One region of the Microbulbifer elongatus genome, then DNA from elsewhere that is predicted to be linked to it. Evidence: predicted binding sites of a transcription regulator. Region 1 holds the regulator's gene; each other region holds the start of a gene.

Region 1 (6,803 bases):
ATCCCAAGTACAGTTTCCTGTTCTCGGCGCCTACCGAAGACAACGAAGGCCGAGATACGGTTGTGCGGTTCAGTCGTAAAACCCAGGAGCAGTACGTTCAGAGTGAAGAGGACGGCAAGGCCACTGGCTGGAAAGCCTTCTATCGCGATGGCAAATGGCAGATAGACGTTCCTGCGAAAAAAGCACCGGCGAAGAAAAAAGCCGCTGCCAAGAAAGCGCCTGCCAAGAAAGCGGTCGCCAAAAAAGCGCCGGCGAAGAAAAAGGCAGCCGCCAAAAAGTCCCCGGCCAAGTAACTGGCCGGGACGCCGCTCTCCATCATCCCGGCGCATGCCGGGATCCAGGAAATCTGGGAGAAAGACTAGTGGGTAATGCAGTTTGAGTAATCCCTATACCGGAACCGTCGCGTCGGCACTGCGCAAAGCCCAGCTGCTGCTGCAATCCAGCGCGCAAGCGGGGGATACTCCACTGCTGGAAGCCTCCCTGCTGGAAGCGGCGGTAGTGCAGCTGTGGCGTGGGTACCGGGGGTTTCTGGCGGAGCAGGGGCACCAGATGCAGCTGGGCTTTGCCACCGGTGCTGAACCGGAAACCGCCCATGCGCTGGCGCACCTGGTCGCCCAGCGCGGGAAGTTCAGTGCTGAGGCCAATGAGCTAGTCAGTCTTGCTGAAAACCCCGACAGCTGGTTTGCCGGTCTCTGCGGGGCCTGGCATCGACTGTGGGCCCTGAGTGTTTCCTCGGCCACCACATCCAGCCCTGCCAGCGGTGTTCAGTCCGTCATCCCGGTGCGTCAGCTTGATGATCTGGGCCGGAGTGTGGCCACTTCGGATCAGCCGCTCACCCGGGAGCGGGTACAGGAGTGGTATCAGGGGCTGTCCGAGCTGATTCAGCGCCAGCGGGCCCACAGCCAGGAGTGGTGATCCCCCGGGGCAGGAAGGAAACCTATCACCCGCTGCCCGCTGATTAATCAGGCGCCGCTGTGTTACACTGCCTCCAAATCACGCGGTTATTGGAGAAGTGAATGTCTACCGAGACTTACGAAATCATTGAGTTGTCCAATGGTGATGTGGCGCTGCGACGCGCTGGTCACAAAGGGGAACCGCTGGTGCGTATTCATTTCTCGGACGAGAGCCAGCACTTCCTGCGGGAACACAAGGTGGCCGTAGCCCGCGCCATGCTGGAAGCTGGGATCGAAGCGGTGCAGGACATCAATGAGATGGAGCCAGAGCCGTTCGAGGATGAAGAGGTAGACCTCACCGAGCACACCATTCACTGATCATTCTGTGGTTGATTCGTATACATAAAAAAACAGGGCTGAAGCCCTGTTTTTTTATGTTCGAAATACGAGGTTCGGAATGTTTGGCGATTCGTCATCCCGGCGAATAGCCTGTGCCGTACTTGATCCGGCAACGGGGGCCGGAAAACCTGAAGGCTCGCCGCTTACACCGCCAACATCAGATCGGATTCTGGCGAATCACACCCACCGCGAGACCTTCAATCGCAAAGCTGCGATCCCGCATATCCACTTCAATCACATCAAAATCCTGATTCTCTGGCAGCAGCTGCACCGTCGCCTGGTTCCCGCGGCGCTTGAAGCGTTTTACCGTGACTTCGTCTTCGATACGCGCGACCACAATCTGCCCATTGCGAATATTGTCGGTGCGCTGCACCGCCAGTAAATCCCCATCGAGAATACCCGCGTCCTTCATGCTCATGCCGTGCACCCGCAACAGGTAATCTGCCGGCGGATGAAAAAACTCCGCGGGAATCTCACAGTATTCCTCGATATTCTCTTCCGCCAGAATCGGGTTACCCGCTGCAACGCGGCCCACGATCGGCAGGCCATTGTTGTAGTCGGGGATACGGATGCCGCGGGATGCGCCGGCGACCATTTCAATTGCACCTTTGCGGGCCAGTGCCTTGAGGTGCTCTTCCGCAGCATTGGGAGAGCGAAAACCCAGCTCCTGGGCAATTTCGGCTCGGGTGGGCGGGTAGCCCGTATCGTCCAGATAGGATTTGATCAGTTCCAGTACCTGAGCCTGGCGTGCGGTGAGGTTTGTCATGAGCGCCTTCCTGTTGTCTGTATTTTTATACAGTTGCTGTGATTATATACAGATTTCAGGGGCGCGCAATCAAAGCGACCTGTGCACTGGTGGCGGCGAATGCCGCGGTCCACTCCGTACTGACAGGCGCAGGGTCATCAGGATTGAGTGCAATGGCTCAGAAGCCCTCATCGGTACCGGGGAAGCTTTCCCCCTCGAGCCGGTCGATCGCACTCTGTGCGGGGGAAAAAATCGGACTGCGATAACCGGCATCTTCGTCATCCTGCATTTCATCCGCCACAGTGCCGTACCCGGCGTTGGGGTCTTCGGGAGCCGCAGCGCCGATGACCGGCATTGCCGGCCAGTTCTGGAAGTCGATTTCGTCCAGACTGCCGTCCAGGTACTGGATTTCAATGGTGCGAGCCGGGTGATCGACGGCAACCACTTCAAACAGATCACCGGTATCGAAGTTTTCAAACCAATTGCCAATTTCCGGAGCGATTCGTGCCATGGCGTGCTCCTCCTCTTTTACTGTCGTGGTATCTCCGCCTTCCGTTCCATCCCGGCGCTTTCAGAGCTTGTACACTCGTTCTAACGTGGGGGAGGTGGGCTTGGTACTTTCGTCGAGGGCTAAAAGCCGTCGCGCGGTAAAGACTGGGATGGGTAGCGCAGGTTTCATCGCCGGCGGACTGTGCTAGTCTCCCGTTGAAACAAGCGTTTTAATTGTTGGTTTGAATTGGTGTGAAATCGGCATGAGTCAGTCAGACACGGTCCATCGTATTCTGGACGCCGCGGAAGTCCTGTTCGCAGAGCGGGGTTTTACGGAGACCTCCCTGCGGACCATAACCAGTACCGCCGGGGTGAACCTGGCAGCGGTCAATTACCATTTTGGTTCTAAAAAAGAATTGATTCAGGCGGTTTTTGAACGTTTCCTTACACCTTTTACGGATATTCTGAATCGCGAGCTTACCCGGCGGGGTGGTGCGAGCGAGCCGTTGCAGCTGGATGATCTCCTGCAGAGTCTGTATCGCGTTGCCCTCGCGGGGCTCGCCAGCCAGGGGCGCGACCCCAAGCGCTTTATGCGTCTGCTGGGACTGGCGTATACGCAGTCTCAGGGGCATCTGCGCCGCTTTATCGTATCCCGCTATGGCGACAGCTACCGGCGCTTTGCCGGCCAGCTGGCGGCCGCGCTGCCGCATGTGGATCCGGTGACATTTTACTGGCGCCTTTACTTTATGCTCGGTGCGACGGTGTTTTCTCTTTCGAGCTTTGACGCCATCGAAGCTATCCTTCGTGAGGATTTTGGCGCCGAGAGCAGCCTGGAAGAGACCCTGGCGCGGTTGGCTCCGGCGGCGGTGGCCATGCTGACTGCGCCCATGCCCGGCGAAAGTGCCGGCGACAACCATTAATTCATCTTGGAGTTCGTGCCGATGTCTAAACCGATTGGGCCGGTAATGATCGATGTGGAGGGGCACGCCCTCACCGACGAAGATCGCGCGTTGTTGCAGCATCCTCAGGTTGGCGGATTGATCTTTTTTGCGCGCAACTTTGACAGCCGTCCACAGCTGGAGGCACTGGTGGCAGAGATTCGCTCAGTGCGGCCCGAAATTCTGCTGGCCGTGGACCAGGAAGGGGGGCGGGTTCAGCGGTTTCGGGACTCTTTTACCCGTATCCCGTCCATGCAGGCGCTGAGCGCCCACGCAGATCAACAGCGGCTGGAAGATGTGGGCTGGTTGCTGGCCGCAGAACTGTTGGCTGTGGGGATCGACTTCAGTTTTGCGCCGGTGCTGGACGCGGATGACGATTTTTGCCGCATTGTCGGCGATCGCAGTTTTGCCCGGGATCCATTGAAGCTCGCCGACAAGGCGCGCCCATTTATGAGAGGTATGCACGATGCCGGGATGGCCACCACCGGCAAGCATTTTCCGGGTCACGGACAGGTGCTGGAAGACAGCCACGAAGAGCTGCCTGTAGACCAGCGTCCCCTGGAGGAGGTCTTGGCTGCGGATTGCACGCCGTTTAGTCAGTGTATTGCGGCCGGTGAGCTGGAAGCCGTCATGCCGGCCCATATTCGTTTCGCCAAGGTCGATGAAAACCCCGTGGGCTTTTCCCGTTTCTGGCTGCAGGAGATACTGCGCAAGCGCCTCGGCTTCGATGGTGTCATCTTCAGTGATGATCTGACCATGGAAGGCGCCGGTGCCGCGGGCGGTTATCGTGAGCGGATTCACGCGGCCATGGCGGCGGGGTGTGATATGGGTGTGGTTTGTAATAATCGTGCCGGCGCGGTCGAGGTGCTGGAGGCTCTGAAAGACTTTACTCCGGATCCCGATTCCAGCCGTCGTCTCGAGCGGATGCGTGGGCGCGCAAAAATGTCATCCTGGGACGCGTTGACTCAGAGTGAGCGTTGGCAGAAAACCCGCCAGTGGTTAGCCTCCTGGATGTAAAACCTTTTATTCTTTGCGCGCACGCGGTGCGCGTAATACTTGTCAGACAAGTACAGAAAAATAGTCACTAGCCAATAATGGAGTTATTTGTGGAGTCAGTTACAGCGTTTCTGCGCTCTCTGGTGGGGGATGATCGCTTCTGGATTGCGGAAGTCTTTGTCGTCGTATTGATAACGGCAATCGCGTCCTGGATTCTTGGGCTGTTTGTGAATCGTATGCGCGAGCGCGCAGAGCGCACCGTCAACCCCTGGGATGATGCGCTCGTCAACTCGATCAACCCCCCAGCCTCGATACTGGTGTGGTTGTTGGGGCTCTCGTTTGCCGCCGCGCGCGCCGGAGATGCCACTGGCGCGGAGCTGCTGCTCTGGCTGGAAGGCAAGCCCAGAGCAATTGGGTTTGTGGTGGTGGTTACCTGGTTTGCCATGCGTTTTGCGAAAGAGGTTGAGCGCAACCTGGCGGATCCGCGCTATGTGCGCAAGCCCATCGATACCACCACGGTGCGGGCCATCGGAAAGCTGGTCCGTGCATCTATCCTGATCACCGCGGCGATGGTCGTCATGGAGCGGCTTGGCTATAACCTCAGCGGTATTCTCGCCATGGGAGGTATTGGCGGCCTTGCCATCGGCTTTGCGGCCAAAGACCTGCTTGCCAACTTCTTCGGTGGCCTGATGATCTACCTGGACCGCCCATTCAAAGTGGGGGACTGGGTGCGTTCGCCCGACAAGGAAATCGAAGGCACGGTAGAGGATATCGGTTGGCGCCTGACCCGCATTCGCACCTTCGACAAGCGCCCGCTGTACATTCCCAATGGTGTCTTTACCCAGATTTCCGTGGAAAACCCATCGCGCATGCTGAACCGTCGGATATACGAAACCATCGGTATTCGTTATGACGATGCGCAATTGATGGCGCCGATCGTGAAAGAGGTGCGCAGCATGCTTGAGGGGCACCCGGAGATCGATACCAACCAGACCCTGATCGTCAATTTCAATTCGTTCGCACCTTCGTCACTGGATTTCTTTATCTACACCTTTACCAAGACCACCGATTGGGTGCGTTATCACGAAATTAAGCAGGATGTGCTGCTGAAAATCCTGAAGATCGTCGAAGACCAGGGCGCTTCCTGTGCCTTCCCGACATCCACCCTGCACATTGCCGACATCCCGGAGCTGGCGCTGAGTGATCGACGCGCCGAACCGTCGAACTCCGTCGGCGCCTAGCCGCTCAGGCGAGTGCCATGTGAAGAATGGCAGGTTTGTGCGTCAGGACCTGTCGGGGATTTGGGGCGAAAGTGCATGAATTGTCAAAAGTTGTGGCACTTTTGTTACCAATTTGGTGATATGTTGCGCATTGTGCGTGGGAAGTAACATTAATTTCACGTGCAAACCTAGACACTGGCGCAGTTTTATCTAAGAATCGGTAACGACCTGCGCGCGATGTCGGGCAGGCACTTCGAGACAGTGGCCGGCCTGGCAATGAAATTGCTTTGTACAGGTGCGGCTACCGCAATTGGGGTAGGCGAGTCGCCCGTAACCGGGGCGAACGCAATAACAATAAATGAGGTTGGCTTAATGAGTGATCGCGTTACGGGTACCGTGAAGTGGTTTAACAATGCCCGGGGTTATGGCTTTATCACCAGTTCCGAAGGTTCAGAAGATATTTTTGTTCACTACCGCAGCATCCGCGGCGATGGCTACAAAACCCTGAATGAAGGGCAGGCGGTAGAGTTCGAAATGCAGCAAGGTGACAAAGGCCTGCTGGCTGAAGACGTGGTTCCCTGCGAATAAATCGCAACCTCGTTCAGGTAGGTTGTCAGCGTTGCACTGACTGAATGCGTCGCTGGTACCAATCCAATAAAAAAGCCCACAGGGTAGCAGTACCAATCTGCTATTCCGTGGGCTTTTTTGTGTCTGCGCGCAGCCCGATAAGTCAGGCTGGCACAGTATGTCGACGACAGTGAGTTACTGGCCTTAATCGGTGAGGCCGGTCGGCTCCAAAGCGTCTTCCGGTGATGGCTTCACCGTCCGCACCTCGATCAGCACGCCCAGCTTGGGGTGATCAATATAGTGCAGTTCGCCGCTGCGTAGCCGGCGCTCTTCCTGCAGTACCGCGACACGTTTGGCGATTTTCTCCGCGGGCGGGGCGGGGGCAGTATCGACGCCTGCCTGCTCACCATGGAACACCGCTCGATCAGCAGTGGTGCTGAATCCACCGCGGCCGGGCTCGCTATAGCCGCTACTCTGCAGGCTGCCCGGGTTCTCTGTCGAGGTCAGGCCCATGGGTTCATCGGTGAACTCGGCAGCCGGCTTGGGCTGGAGCGCA
Region 2 (6,803 bases), 2.0 Mb from region 1:
GGCGAAGTCACGCTGGGGGTTCCGAACTCGAGGCCCACCATGCGGCCATCGTTGTCTTTCAGGTGGTTATACCAGGCGTTGTGCGTATCCCCCGCGACCACTACCAGATTCTTACCCTGCTCGCGCACCTGCTGGTACAGGGTTTCCCGCTCTACCGCATAGCCGTCCCAGGCATCGAGGTTGTAGGGCACCGCATTCTGTAAACGCTGTAGCTGCTGTTCGCTGAGCTGCTCACCGCGCAGGCTTGCGGCTTTCAGTCCAATCAGCTCCGCGGTCAGGTTTTTGTCTCCGCCACGGTAGAAGCTGGTCATCAGCTCCACCGGCAAATGCATACGGCCCATCAGTACCTGCTGGCCCAGTACCTGCCAGTGCCCATTGGACCGGGCCAGTGTCTTGCGCAGCCATTTGCGCTGTTCCTCCCCCAACAGGGTGCGGCTTGGACTCGCCACATCCAGACTGAATGCGCGGGTATCAAAATTCCCTTTCTCGTCCATGTAGTTGGCAAACTGCAATTGCTGATCGCGACCGATCACCCGGGTGTCCAGCATATGCAGATCCAGCAGATCACCAAACTGGAAGCTGCGGTAAATCTGGGGATTGGTCTCACCCATGGGTGGGCGGATGGGCAACCACTCGTAGTACGCCTGCACCGCGGCAGCGCGGCGGGAATAGAAATCCCCTTCATCGGCACTGTGGTTTTCGGCACCGTCTTTCCAGGTGTCGTTGGTCACCTCGTGGTCGTCCCACACCGCAATAAACGGCGCGGCGGCGTGCAGTGCCTGCAGGCCGGCATCGGTGCGATAGAGTGCGTAGCGTTTGCGGTAATCCGTCAGCGTCAGGATCTCGCCGCTGTTGTCTTGCGGCAGCGCGCGGCCGATCTTTGCGGCGTTCTGCGTGGCGTAGCCGCCATCGCCGTATTCGTAGATGTAATCACCAAGGTGCAGTACCGCATCCCAGTCATCCGCCTGGGCGGCCAGCTGATACACATTGAAATAGCCCGCGGGATAATTTGAGCAGGAGAAAATCGCCAGTTTTACCTGGTCGACACCGTGCTCCGGCAGAGTTTTGGTGCGACCGACCGGGCTCTGTTCACTAGCACCGCTAAAGCGATAGTAATAACGGGTATCCGGCTTTAGGCCGCGCACATCCACCTTGGCGGTATAGTCCCGGGCCAGGTTGGTTTCCACGGTGCCGGCACGCAGTACGCGGGTAAAGCCCGCGTCTTCCGCCAGCTCCCAGGTAATTTTTATCGGACCGGTGGGATTGGCATCCAGCGGTGTCGCCCGCGTCCATAAGATCACCGCGTCGTGCAGGGGATCACCACTGGCCACGCCGTAATCAAAGGAAATGTTGGACGGTAATTCCGGCCGGCTCATGGCCTGCAGTGGTGTGGATACGGCAACACTGCCGGTAGTGGCCAACGCAGCCTTGATAAAGCTGCGGCGCTTGAGATTAGTCACGATGACGGCTCCCTTGTGAAGAAATCTGGCCCGCCAGCCTAACGTGACTTTATGACAGAAAAGGAAAAGTACTGCGACAAATGCCCCGGGCGCTGCGGTCTACTCGTCAATATTCAACACAATCTTACCCACAGAGCGGCCACAGCGCAGCTGTTCGATGGCCGCATGGGCCTGAGTGAAAGAGAAGGCATGCCCGATATGGGGCGCCGGTAAACCGAGTGCCGCACACCCTTCCAGCAGCTCGTCAAACAATGCCTGCTCCTGCCACAACCAGATCAGATTGAAGGCCAGCACCGCGCGGTTGCTGCTGATCATATCCATCACATCGTAGCGGGGACGCCGCAAGTATCGCCAGGCGGCTTTGAGCCAGTTGGGCCTGTCACCGGGGGTGAACTCTGCGGCTCCAAATACGACAAGGCGACCGGTTGGCGAGAGCGCGGCAAAAGACTGCTTCTGAATCTCTCCGCCGATGCCGTCGAGCACGCAGTGCAACGGCCGCCCGTCGAGCCGCTGCTGCAACTGATGGGCGAAGTCTTGCCCGCGCACAATAATTTCATCGAAGCCCTGCTGAGCCAGAAATTGTCGCTTGCTTTCAGAGCTGACGGTGCCAATGGGGTTTGCTCCCATCTGTCTGGCCATGCGCATCGCCTGCAGACCGACACCGCCGGCGGCGCTCTGCACCAGTACCTGTCGCCCGGATTTGACCGCACCGAGATGTGTCAGTGCGTAGTAGGCGGTGAGGCTTTGCGCGGGAAACGCGGCGCCCTCGGCAAAGCGCCAGCGGTCGGGAAGTCGCCGGCAGTGTTGCGGCGGCACATCCACCACGGTGGCGTAGCCGCCAAAACGGGTACAGCCGTAAATACGATCGCCCACCCGCAAATCTGTATTCGCCGTTGCACCCACCTGCGTGACGACGCCGGCAAATTCCAGCCCCGGAATAAAGCTGCCCTTGGGCGTAGCCGAGTAAAGCCCGGTCAGGGCGAAAATATCCGCGAAGTTCAGCCCCACCGCGCGCACCGTGACCCGAATGTGCTCCCCGTGTAACGCATCCAGTGGCTCCTCCCGCAGGGTCAGGTTGCTGATGGCACCAGCCTTGTCGGTGCGCCATACCTTTCTTACTGCAGGACTTTTTGCAGATGCTGATGCAGGTGGTGATACCGGGATCTTGTGGTGGGCCTTTTCCATGGGCAGTCCTGTCTGTTGCGTCAGCGGGCAGCCTACCGGGCAATCCGACTATTCGCCAGCGGGCTATCCGTGACCGCTGTGACCGCAATGGCCAGCCAGTCGCACCCGGGTTTGTTCCGTCTCCGCCCATGCTGTATAACCATACAGCACCGAACCGCCCGAGTACCCGACTCCCCTATGGCCGACCCCGTTGAACTGGCACCGGATTATTACCTCAGCAACTTCCACTCACTGGTGGATTTTGTGGTGTCCCGTTATGGGAAGTTGCTGTCCCAAGAGGAACAGTGCTTTTACCAGACCTTTCGGCAGCTGCAGCCCGACAGTCAGCGGCTGTATGTACGACTGCTGTCGCGCAAGGGGGTACCTTCTTCCATTGGCGCCCTGTTCCGGCAACACAGACTGACGTACACCGAGATCGGCGATGTGCCCGCAGCGGTGGATGAACTGGCCAGCGCCCGCCTACTGACCCGCGATCCGGCGCTGCCGCTGGATGAGCTGTTGCCACTGTTCACCAAAAGCGAACTCCTGAACCACAGCCTGGAGCCGCTGCCGAAGGCCCTGAAGCGCCCCGCCCTGGAACAGGCCCTGCTGGAGCAGGACCACGCGACGATCCAGCAGCGGTTGATGAAAGAACCCTTACTGGCGGTTCAGGCGGAACAATGCTTCGCCACCTTCAAGCTGCTGTTTTTCGGCAACCTGAATCAGGATCTCACCGACTATGTCCTGCGCGACCTGGGATTGTTCCGCTACGAAACCTATCCACTGGAACGGGCACAGCTGCCGTTTCAGACACGCGTACAGATCGAGCAGCACCTGCGTTACTACCAGTGTCTGCGGGATGCGGAAGAGGCACTGGGGGCGGATGCCAATGCCATCACTACGCTGGCCACCCAGTTACCGGCGGGCATCGACGGCGACAACACCCTGCAGCGGCGCCTGGACCGGTTGCGCCTGACACTGGCGCGACAGCTGGAACGATTTGACGCTCTGGAAGATGCCGAGCAGCTGTACCGGCAGTGCCAGCGTCCACCGGCGCGGGAAAGACGCGCGCGCATTGCGGTGGCTCGCGGCGATACCGACACAGGCCTTTCCCTGTGCCGGGAAATACTCGCCAATCCCTACAACGAAGCAGAGCGAACCTTTGCCGAGAGTTTTGCCCATCGCACGGCGAAAAAGACCGACGCGGCCCATCAGTGGCCCGCGCCAAGGCGGCACAGTCCGCTCACCGAAACCATTGCACTGGCACAAACCGGCGCGCGGGTCGAACTGCTGGCCGCCGAGCACCTGGCGCAGGTGGCGCCGGAAAGTCAGTGTCACTATGTGGAAAATACCCTGTTCAACGGCGTGCTGGGTCTCGCCATCTGGGATATTGTGTTCGCGCCGATTCCCGGCGCCTTTTTCAATCCCTTCCAGGTGGCACCCAGCGATTTCCGCACCGCGGATTTTTACTCACAGCGAAGCGACGCCTTCGCCCGGCGACTCTCCGAGTTTGAGAGTGGCCAACTGGCCCATTGGGTATGGCGGCACTTTCACGCAAAGCGCGGTATCGCCAACCCGCTGGTGCACTGGGAGGCGCTGCCCGAGCCACTGATCCGACGCGCGCTGGAAAGAATTCCCACCGATCACTGGCTGGCGATTTTCCGCCGCCTGCTGGGCGATATTGCCCACCACCGCAGCGGCCTGCCGGATCTTATTCTGTTTCCCGGGTCCGGTGGCTACGAGCTGGTGGAAGTGAAAGGTCCCGGGGATCGCCTACAACAAAACCAGCAGCGCTGGCTGGCCTACTTTGCCAAACACCAGATTCCCCACCGGGTACTGCATGTGGAGTGGCAGCCTTGAGCGCGGAAAAAACAGCCTTGAACGAAGCGCTACCGGAAAAAATTCAGATTTCCGTGGGCGAGCTGGTGGATTTTGCCTGCCGCAGTGGCGACCTGGTATCCACCCTGTCCGGAGGACCCACCGCTCAGGAAGGCATTCGTGCACACCAGAAGCTGCAGAAAAAGCGCCCCGCGGGCAGTGAAGCGGAATATCCCCTGCAGGTGGAAATCGAACAGGACGGGCAATCGGTCGAACTCAACGGACGTGTGGATATTCTCCATCCACAAGCGGATCTCCACCGCCCGCCGCAACTGGATGAAATCAAAACCACCTATGTGCCGCCACAAAAACTGCCGGATTCAAACCGCGCCTTGCACTGGGCGCAATTGAAAATATACGGATTCTGTTACGGCCTGCAGCAGCAGTTTTCCGACGATACGCCAGTGGCGCTGCAGATGCTCTGGCACAACCTCAAGGAAAAGAAAACCTACCCGGAGCTGCAGGAATTTTCCTGGGGCGAGCTGGCAACATTTTCCCGCGGGGCGCTTACCCGGTATCTGCAATGGCATCGACGCTGGCAGGCGCATCGGCAAGCGGTATGCGCCTCGGCGAAGGCCCTGGAATTTCCATTCGGACGCTACCGTGACGGGCAACGCGCGCTGGCGGTAGCGGCCTACCGCTGTCTGCGCGATGGCGGTGAACTGGTGGCCGAGGCGCCCACCGGAATCGGCAAAACCATCAGCACCCTGTTTCCCGCGATAAAGGCGATGGGAGAAACGGGCCTCGATCAGCTGGTATATCTCACCGCAAAAAATTCCGGCCGCCAGGTGGTGCGGGAAACCGCAGGCCGACTGCATCAGCAGGGGCTGAAACTTTCCGTGCTGGAACTGCAGGCCCGCGACAAGACCTGTGCCTGTAGCCTCGGGCTTTGCAGCCGCGACGAGGATGGTATCTGTCCACGCACCAAAGGATTCTATGATCGCCTGCCGGAAGCCCGTCAGGCACTGCTCGCACAACCGCTACTCACTCCTGAGGTGATCGCACAGGAAGCGGACCGATTCCAGCTGTGTCCGTTTGAACTCTCGCTGCAGATGCTGCCCTGGGCAGATCTGGTGGTGTGCGATTTTAATTATGTATTCGACCCTCTGGTGCAGATGCACAACCTGCGCGACAACCGCCGCCGGCGTGCACTGCTGATCGACGAGGCACACAACCTCGGGGATCGCGCGCGCAGCATGTTCAGTGCACATCTGACACGCAGTGATAGCCGCCGCGCAGCGGCCGAGTGCAAAGGCTCGCACCCGAGCCTGCGCCGCGCGATACAGTCGCTGGTACGAGCGCTGGATAAATGGGTTATCGAGCAGCGGGAATCGCGAACGCGTCAAAGCCACCCGTCCGAGCCAGTGCCTGCAAAATCCGAACTGTGGATAAATCAGCTCGATGACCAGGTACCCGCTATCGTCAACACCGCGATACAGAAAGTGCTGACGGTGGCCAACCAGCTGTGGGAGGCCGCACAACCGCCGCCGGACGCCATCGCCGACTGGCTGAAAAACCTGTTCCGTTTTCAGGCGATCGAACAACTGGCGGGTGAAGAACACCGCTATATCACCCGCGCGCAGCGCTCCAGCAATCCCGAGAGCCACTGGCAGGAACAGGAGCTCGAAATACTGTGTCTGAACGCCGCGAAATATTTACAGCAGGCTTACCGACTTTTTTACAGCGTGATCGTATTTTCCGCCACCCTGCGCCCGGCGCACTTTGTGTACCGCCAGCTGGGACTGCCGGCGGATGCGCCCTACCTGCAGTTGCCATCGCCGTTTCAGCCGGAGCAGCTGGGGCTGCTGGTGTGTCCTTATGTGGATACCCGTTACCGCGCGCGCCAGGGCGCGACCAATACACTGGTGGATATGATCGGCCGCACCCTGCGCAGTCGCCCGGGTAACTACCTGGTATTTTTTCCGTCCTATCGTTTTCTACAAGAAGTCGCCACCGCCTTTAGCGAGCGCTTTCCGGAGGTTGCGCTGATACAGCAGGAAGCCGGCAGTTCGGAGCTGGATCACTTTCTCGCGCATTTTCAGCCCGGCCGGGAAACCCTGGGGTTTGCGATTATGGGCGGTATTTTTGGCGAGGGCATTGATTACGTGGGTGAACAGCTGGTGGGAACCATTGTGGTGGGCACCGGCCTGCCGCAGGTCAATGAGGAACAGGAACTGCTGCGCAGCGCCAGTGCGGCGCGCGGAGAAAACGGTTTTGATATCGCCTACCGCTACCCGGGCCTGACCCGCGTACTGCAAACTGCGGGGCGGGTGATCCGCAGCGAGCGCGACCGCGGCGTAG
Region 3 (6,803 bases), 910 kb from region 1:
TGGCGCGCCTCGGACTCCAGCATTACCGGGATACCATCGCGCACGGGATAGGCCAAGCCGCTGGCCTTGCACACCAGCTCCTGCGCCTCTTCGTCATACTCGAGAGGGGCCTTGCTGACCGGGCAGACCAGTAAACTCAGTAATTTCTTATCCATGTCGATCTCGGTGCTTCACTCAGATGGCGCCCACCGCCCTGAAACGGGATGTCCCGGGGCCTGCAGGCAAAAATGACCGCGTATGGTACAACGCTTTTTCGGGCTTTTCACGAATGATGGCTGATTTCCGCGGCCACGCGGAGGAAGGGATAAGCGCCCGGGGGCGCCAGTCTAAAAGCTCCGGCAGGCGGAAACCGCGTTGTGCCAGCCGCGCAGGTGAGACTCACGGGTCTGGGCAGACATCTGCGGCAGGAAGTCCTGCTCAATATCCTGCAGCGATTCTGGCCAGGCATCACCGTGCCAGAGCCCGGCCCCCACACCGGCCAGCAGTGCCGCGCCCACCGCGGTCGACTCTATCTGGCGCGGGCGCTCTACCCGCAAATTGGAAATATCCGCCTGAAACTGCATCAGGAAATTGTTCGCACTGGCGCCGCCATCGACCCGAAGACACTGCAGATCCACATCCAGCGCCTGCCCCATCAGCTCCGCCAGCTCGTGACTCTGATACGCAATGGACTCCAGGGTGGCTCGTACGATTTCCGCGCGACCCGCACCGCGGGTGAGCCCAAACAGTGCGCCGCGGGCATCGGTATCCCAATGCGGCGCCCCCAGACCACTGAACGCGGGCACCATATAAACCCCACGGGTACTGGGAACAGACTGAGCCAGCTGCTCGGAATCTGCTGCCCGCTGGATTACTCCGAGGTCATCGCGCAACCACTGCACCGCGGCACCGGCATTGAATACCGAGCCTTCCATGGCGAATTGCGGCTGCCCATCCGCGCGGCAGGCAATGGTGGTCAACATCCCTTCCGGGACCAGTGGACGCCGCGCACCGGCGCAGGCCAGCATAAAACAGCCGGTGCCATAGGTATTCTTCAGGGTACCCGGCCGAAAGCACCCCTGCCCATAAAGCGCGGCCTGCTGATCCCCGGCAACACCGGCGATAGGCACCCGGGCACCGAAGAAAGCGTCCGGATCGGTCGCACCGAAGTCTCCTGCAGACGGACGTATTTCCGGCAGAATGGCAGCGGGACAGTCAAACAGCGCCAGTAACTCGCTATCCCACTGGCGCCGATCCAGGTCGTACAGCATGGTGCGACTGGCATTGGTGTGGTCAGTGAGGTGCTGACGGCCTCCGGTGAAACACCAGATCAACCAGCTGTCGATGGTACCGAAACACAGCTCCCCCGCCTCAGCGCGACGGCGTAAATCCGGTGACTCACGAAAGATCCAGCGCAGTTTGCTGGCGGAGAAATAGGCATCCAGCAACAATCCGGTTTTCGCCCGCACCATCGGTTCCGCGCCGGCCCGGCGCAACTCGCGACAGATCCCCGCGGAGCGGCGGCATTGCCACACAATGGCAGGATGTACCGGCTCCCCCGTATTGCGATCCCACAAAACGGTCGTTTCCCGCTGGTTGGTAATACCCACGGCGCGCAACGCAGATGCCTCAATACCGGCCCGCTGAATCGCCGCGGCGCACACCTTCAGCGTCACCTGCCAGATCTCGCTGGCATCATGCTCCACCCAACCGGGCTCAGGGTAATGCTGGGAAAACTCGGAATAACTGCGACCACGCAGCCTGCCATCGGCGTCGAAAATAAAGGCGGTGGTACCCGTAGTACCCTGATCAATGGAGAGAATCATTAGGATGCGCCAGGTCCGGGGTTATTGTTACGGAATAAACAACAGCCCCACAGGATACTGGGCCCAGTGGACTTCGGCTGAATTACAGCCAGTATATACCTTCGGCCTGCTCCCCTCTCACACGGGAGCACAGTCCACCGGACGATTCGCCGCGTCAATGGCGTATTGGATGGCATCGCCAAAAAAGCCGCGATAGGCGAGGTAGCGCTGGCGCCGCGCACGCTCCTTGAGCTGCTGCGCACGGGGCAAGGTGTCGTCGATTGGATCGCGGAACTTGCGCCGGAGCTGTTCCAGGGCAAGTTCGAACCAGTCCACATCCTCCTGCAGGGCGTCCATTACTTCCTGCGCCAGAACGCCGCGAATACCGCGGACCTGCAATTCCTGCCGGATACGCAGCGGCCCCTGCCCGCGATTCACACGGGAGCGGCAGAAGGACTCTGCAAAGCGCCGGTCACACTGATAGTTCAGCGTCTGCAGACGTTGCAGTACGCCGTCAAAATCCGCATCCGGATGTTTCGGGACAAGCTTCTGCCGCAGCTCTTCACAGGAGTGCTCACGGCGTGTCAGCAGCTCCAGCGCGTGGTTGAACAGCGCCTGGAACGAATCGGTGGGTTTTTCCCGTGACGGAATGTCAGGTCGGGCCAGGGAGGAAGAGCGAGGAAGATCTGGCGACGGGAGATCGCGGTCTGCATGACTCCCGCCGCCATTGGGATGGCGAAAAAAAGACAAGATCAGTCTTCCGCAGCTTCCATTTCTTCGGCCGGGGCCGGAGCCACATCGCCGAGGAGCTGGACACGCAGCGCGGATTCGATCTCGTTGCGGATATCCTCATTTTCCTTGAGGAACTTCACCGCATTCGCCTTGCCCTGGCCAATCTTGTCGCCCTTGTAGCTGTACCAGGCACCGGCCTTGTCGATCAGGCCCATCTTCACCCCGTAATCGACAATCTCGCCAAGGAGATTGATGCCCTGCCCGTACATGATCTGGAACTCGGTCTGCTTGAACGGCGGCGCCACCTTGTTCTTCACCACCTTGACCCGGGTTTCGTTACCCACCACTTCGTCGCCTTCCTTCACGGAACCGATGCGGCGAATGTCGAGGCGTACGGAGGAGTAGAACTTGAGTGCGTTACCGCCGGTGGTGGTTTCCGGAGAGCCAAACATCACACCAATCTTCATGCGGATCTGGTTGATGAACACACACAGGGTATTGGTGTTTTTGATATTACCGGTCAGCTTACGCAGCGCCTGGGACATCAGGCGAGCCTGCAGGCCAACATGAGAGTCACCCATTTCGCCTTCGATTTCCGCGCGCGGAGTCAAAGCGGCCACAGAGTCGACGATCAGGACGTCGACGGCACCGGAGCGCACCAGCATATCCGCCACTTCCAGCGCCTGTTCACCGGTATCCGGCTGGGAAACGATCAGCTCGTCTACATTGACACCCAGCTTCTCGGCATAGATCGGGTCCAGGGCGTGCTCCGCATCCACAAACGCACAGGTACCACCCTTGCGCTGAGCCTCGGCAATCACCTGCAGAGTCAGCGTGGTTTTACCGGAAGATTCCGGGCCATAGATCTCAACGATACGACCGCGCGGCAGGCCACCAATGCCCAGGGCCATGTCAAGGCCCAGGGAGCCAGTGGAGATCGCAGGAATGCGCTGCCGCTCCTTGTCTCCCATACGCATGACGGTGCCCTTGCCGAACTGGCGCTCGATCTGAGATAACGCCGCCTGTAAAGCCTTGTCTTTGTTGGAGTCCATGACCTTTCCCATATGTACCTGAAATTTGCTGAGTATTGACTGCTATGGGAGGGAGCTTAGAGAAAAATTACTGTATAAGCAACCAGTAATCGGGAATGATGGGTATTCGCGGCTTCAGCGCGGATCGCAGCTACCCGGAGGCAAACCCCGGGCACCAGGTCAGGCAGGATGACTGCGGGTGACGGCCAGCAGCCCGTTCAGGGCCTCGACCACGGTCTGCGCCTGGATCTCGGCACGGCTGCCGTCAAAGTGCAGCTGCCGAGCCTCCACCGAAAGGGGCTCCTGACCGTCCACATGGGCCCAGGCAATCCACACGGTACCCACGGGTTTGTCGTCACTGCCACCATCGGGACCGGCTATTCCGCTGACCGCCACCGCCAGATTGGCATCCAGGCGATTGAGCACCCCCACCGCCATCTGCCGCACCACCGGTTCACTGACCGCGCCGGTCGTATCCAGGTCGTGCTGATCAACACCGAGAAAACTGCGCTTGATGCGATCGGCGTAAGATACGACGGCACCGTCAAACCAGACGGACGAACCGGCAATGGCCGTGATGGCCGCGGCGATGGCACCACCGGTACAGGACTCTGCCGTGGTCACTTTCCAGCCCAGCCGGGTCAGTTCTTCGCCGAGCTCCGCAGCCAAAACCCGTCGCTGTTCGCTGCCGTCTTCCGTCATAGGCCCTTTCGATTCACTTGCGTTGTTTCATCTGCGTTGTGCCACCGGCACATTGCTATAGGAGCTCCAGCAGACCGCTCAGATACAGAGACTTGCCGCCGTCGTCCGTCACTCGGAAACCCGTAGCCCCGCTACCGGTTCCACACTCAAAACGCACCGAAGACGGCAACAGTACGGGGCGCTTGAACTCCACGCTCAATCGGAAACGCTGCTGCAGACCGGCGCGCTTTTCCAGAGCGGCGAGACACGCCGCCTTGGTCCACATACCGTGCACGATGGCGCTGGAAAAGCCAAACAGACGGGCAGACGATGCAAACAGGTGAATCGGGTTCCAATCTCCCGATACCCGCGCGTAATTGCGCCCCGCCGCCTCCGGAATCGTCCATGACTCGCCACTCTCAATGGGCATGTTCTGGATTCCGTGCGGCAATGCCGCCAGGCCCGAATGTAACGGCTGATCTTTACCACTGTGCCGGGCGCGACTGAGCATGACACTTTCGCATTCCCACACCAGCTCCCCCGCCACACTGACCCGGGTGGCCAGTGCAAATTCGTAACCCCGCTTCACCGCGACCGCCGGCAGCAGCTCACAGTGAATATCCAGAGCCTCATCCGACGCAATCGGGCGGTGCTGGGTGATCTGATTACGCAGGTGTACCAGTCCGAGAATAGGGAAGGTAAAGGCTTCAGATACCAGCAGCTTCAGGTGCAACGGCATCGCCAGAACAAATGGGTAGGTGGCCGGCAGGTGGCCACCTTCGGCAAAGCCGCAGACGTCGCGATAGGCCCGCAACTGCTCGCGGTCGACCCGCTGCCGGCACAGGCTCACACTGGCCAGTACCGCCTCACCGCGGCTGGCCGAAGCCTTCTTTCTGCGGGCAGTCAACGCGCGGAGATACAGGGGAAGAATGGCCGGGCGCGCGCTCAGCTCAATCTGCAGGGGGGAAGACCGGTCAGTTGCCTTTGGCACAGCGTTAAATCTCGGCATAAGTCGTTTGGCTCCAAATGATACCTCGCGACGGGACGGCAGACCAACTGGTCATATCCGCCCGTCAAGCCACTATCTTGCCCCCGATTCATGCCGAAACGATGACAGAAATCGCAGGGTCAGCTTTCCGGCAGCTCGGAGACCCCCATATTGAACAGGGTAAATCCGAAAATATCCGCGTACTGTTCGATGGTCTTGGATACTGGTGTGCCGGCGCCGTGGCCCGCGTTGGTCTCAATGCGGATCAGCGTGGGCGCGGGTCCGGCCTGCTTGCTCTGCAGCTCTGCGGCAAACTTGAACGAGTGCGCCGGTACAACACGGTCATCGTGATCGGCGGTGGTAACCAGCGTGGCAGGATAGCGAGTATCCGCCTGCACATTGTGTACCGGTGAGTAGCCTTTCAGGTACTGGAACATTTCCTCGCTCTGCTCGGCAGTGCCGTAGTCGTAGGCCCAGCCGGCGCCAGCGGTGAAGGTGTGATAGCGGAGCATATCCAACACACCGACCGCCGGCAGCGCGACTTTCACCAGGTCCGGGCGCTGGGTCATGACCGCGCCCACCAGCAGACCACCATTGGAGCCGCCGCGAATCGCCAGATAGTCACTGGAAGTGTAGCCCTGCTCCACCAGGTATTCGCCAGCGGCGATAAAGTCGTCAAACACATTCTGCTTCTGCAGCTTGGTACCGGCGTCGTGCCAGCGCTTGCCGTACTCACCACCACCGCGCAGGTTGGGCACTGCGTAGACACCGCCCAGTTCCAGCCACACCGCATTCGCGATACTGAACGACGGGGTCAGGCTCACATTGAATCCCCCATAACCGTACAGAATGGTCGGGTTCTTGCCGTCGAGCTCCAGCCCTTTCTTGTGAGTGATCATCATCGGCACTTTGGTGCCGTCTTTGGAGGTGTAGAACACCTGCTTGGACTCGTAGCCCGCTGGATTGAACTGGGCGCCCGACTCGCGGTACACACGGGATTCGCCCTTTTTCACGTCGAACGCAAAAATGGTGGACGGTGTTTTGTAGTTGGTAAATGAGTAATAGAGGGTCTCATCCTCATGCTTACCACTCAGGGATGAGGCGCTGCCGGGGCCCGGCAGGGCGATCTCTCGCACCTGTTTACCGTTGTAATCGTACTGATACACCTTGGACAGGGCATCCACCATGTATTCAGCAAACAGGTAGCCGCCGCCGGTGGAGGCGGTCAGTACATTTTCAGTCTCCGGGATAAAGTCCTGCCAGTGCTCAGGGGCCGGATTGGCAGCATCGACCGTGACGATTTTCTTGTTTGGCGCGTCGCGGTTGGTCACCAGAAACAGTTTGCTGCCCTGATTATCCAGCACATAGGTATCGGAATCGAAGTCGGCCAGCACTGGCACCAACGGCGCATCGGCTTTGGACAAATCCTGAATAAACAGATCGTTACCGGAGGTGGAGGTCGCACCGGAAATCACCAGGAACCGATCATCTTCGGTCACGTAGCCGGATACGTAGCGGCGCTTCTCTTCGTCACTCCCACCGAAAATCAGCGTGTCTTTCGCCTGAGGCTGCCCGAGTTTGTGGAAG

The links. The regulator LexA, encoded in region 1, represses DNA repair genes until DNA is damaged. The targets are predictions, from matches to a motif close to ACTGTNTNTANANACAGT.
Region 2: a site for LexA is predicted at 2,776-2,793, ahead of LRR79_RS02515 (VRR-NUC domain-containing protein). Genes of this name have one in related genera too.
Region 3: a site for LexA is predicted at 3,638-3,655, ahead of recA (recombinase RecA). Genes of this name have one in related genera too.

The regions. Positions count from the first base shown of each region.
Region 1 is NZ_CP088953.1:2,603,764-2,610,566, forward strand. Features, by position in the region: gene topA (type I DNA topoisomerase) at 1-293, shown strand, start outside; gene LRR79_RS10630 (DUF6586 family protein) at 376-915, shown strand; gene LRR79_RS10635 (hypothetical protein) at 1,017-1,271, shown strand; gene lexA (transcriptional repressor LexA) at 1,450-2,058, opposite strand; gene LRR79_RS10645 (DUF6763 family protein) at 2,216-2,548, opposite strand; gene LRR79_RS10650 (TetR/AcrR family transcriptional regulator) at 2,790-3,446, shown strand; gene nagZ (beta-N-acetylhexosaminidase) at 3,468-4,481, shown strand; gene LRR79_RS10660 (mechanosensitive ion channel family protein) at 4,559-5,701, shown strand; gene LRR79_RS10665 (cold-shock protein) at 6,053-6,268, shown strand; gene LRR79_RS10670 (CsiV family protein) at 6,452-6,803, opposite strand, start outside.
Region 2 is NZ_CP088953.1:613,165-619,967, forward strand. Features, by position in the region: gene LRR79_RS02505 (alkaline phosphatase D family protein) at 1-1,460, opposite strand, end outside; gene LRR79_RS02510 (zinc-binding dehydrogenase) at 1,560-2,645, opposite strand; gene LRR79_RS02515 (VRR-NUC domain-containing protein) at 2,823-4,484, shown strand; gene LRR79_RS02520 (ATP-dependent DNA helicase) at 4,481-6,803, shown strand, end outside.
Region 3 is NZ_CP088953.1:3,517,789-3,524,591, forward strand. Features, by position in the region: gene LRR79_RS14575 (Trm112 family protein) at 1-155, opposite strand, end outside; gene glpK (glycerol kinase GlpK) at 327-1,805, opposite strand; gene LRR79_RS14585 (regulatory protein RecX) at 1,923-2,534, opposite strand; gene recA (recombinase RecA) at 2,537-3,568, opposite strand; gene LRR79_RS14595 (CinA family protein) at 3,728-4,249, opposite strand; gene LRR79_RS14600 (MaoC family dehydratase) at 4,305-5,219, opposite strand; gene LRR79_RS14605 (prolyl oligopeptidase family serine peptidase) at 5,357-6,803, opposite strand, start outside.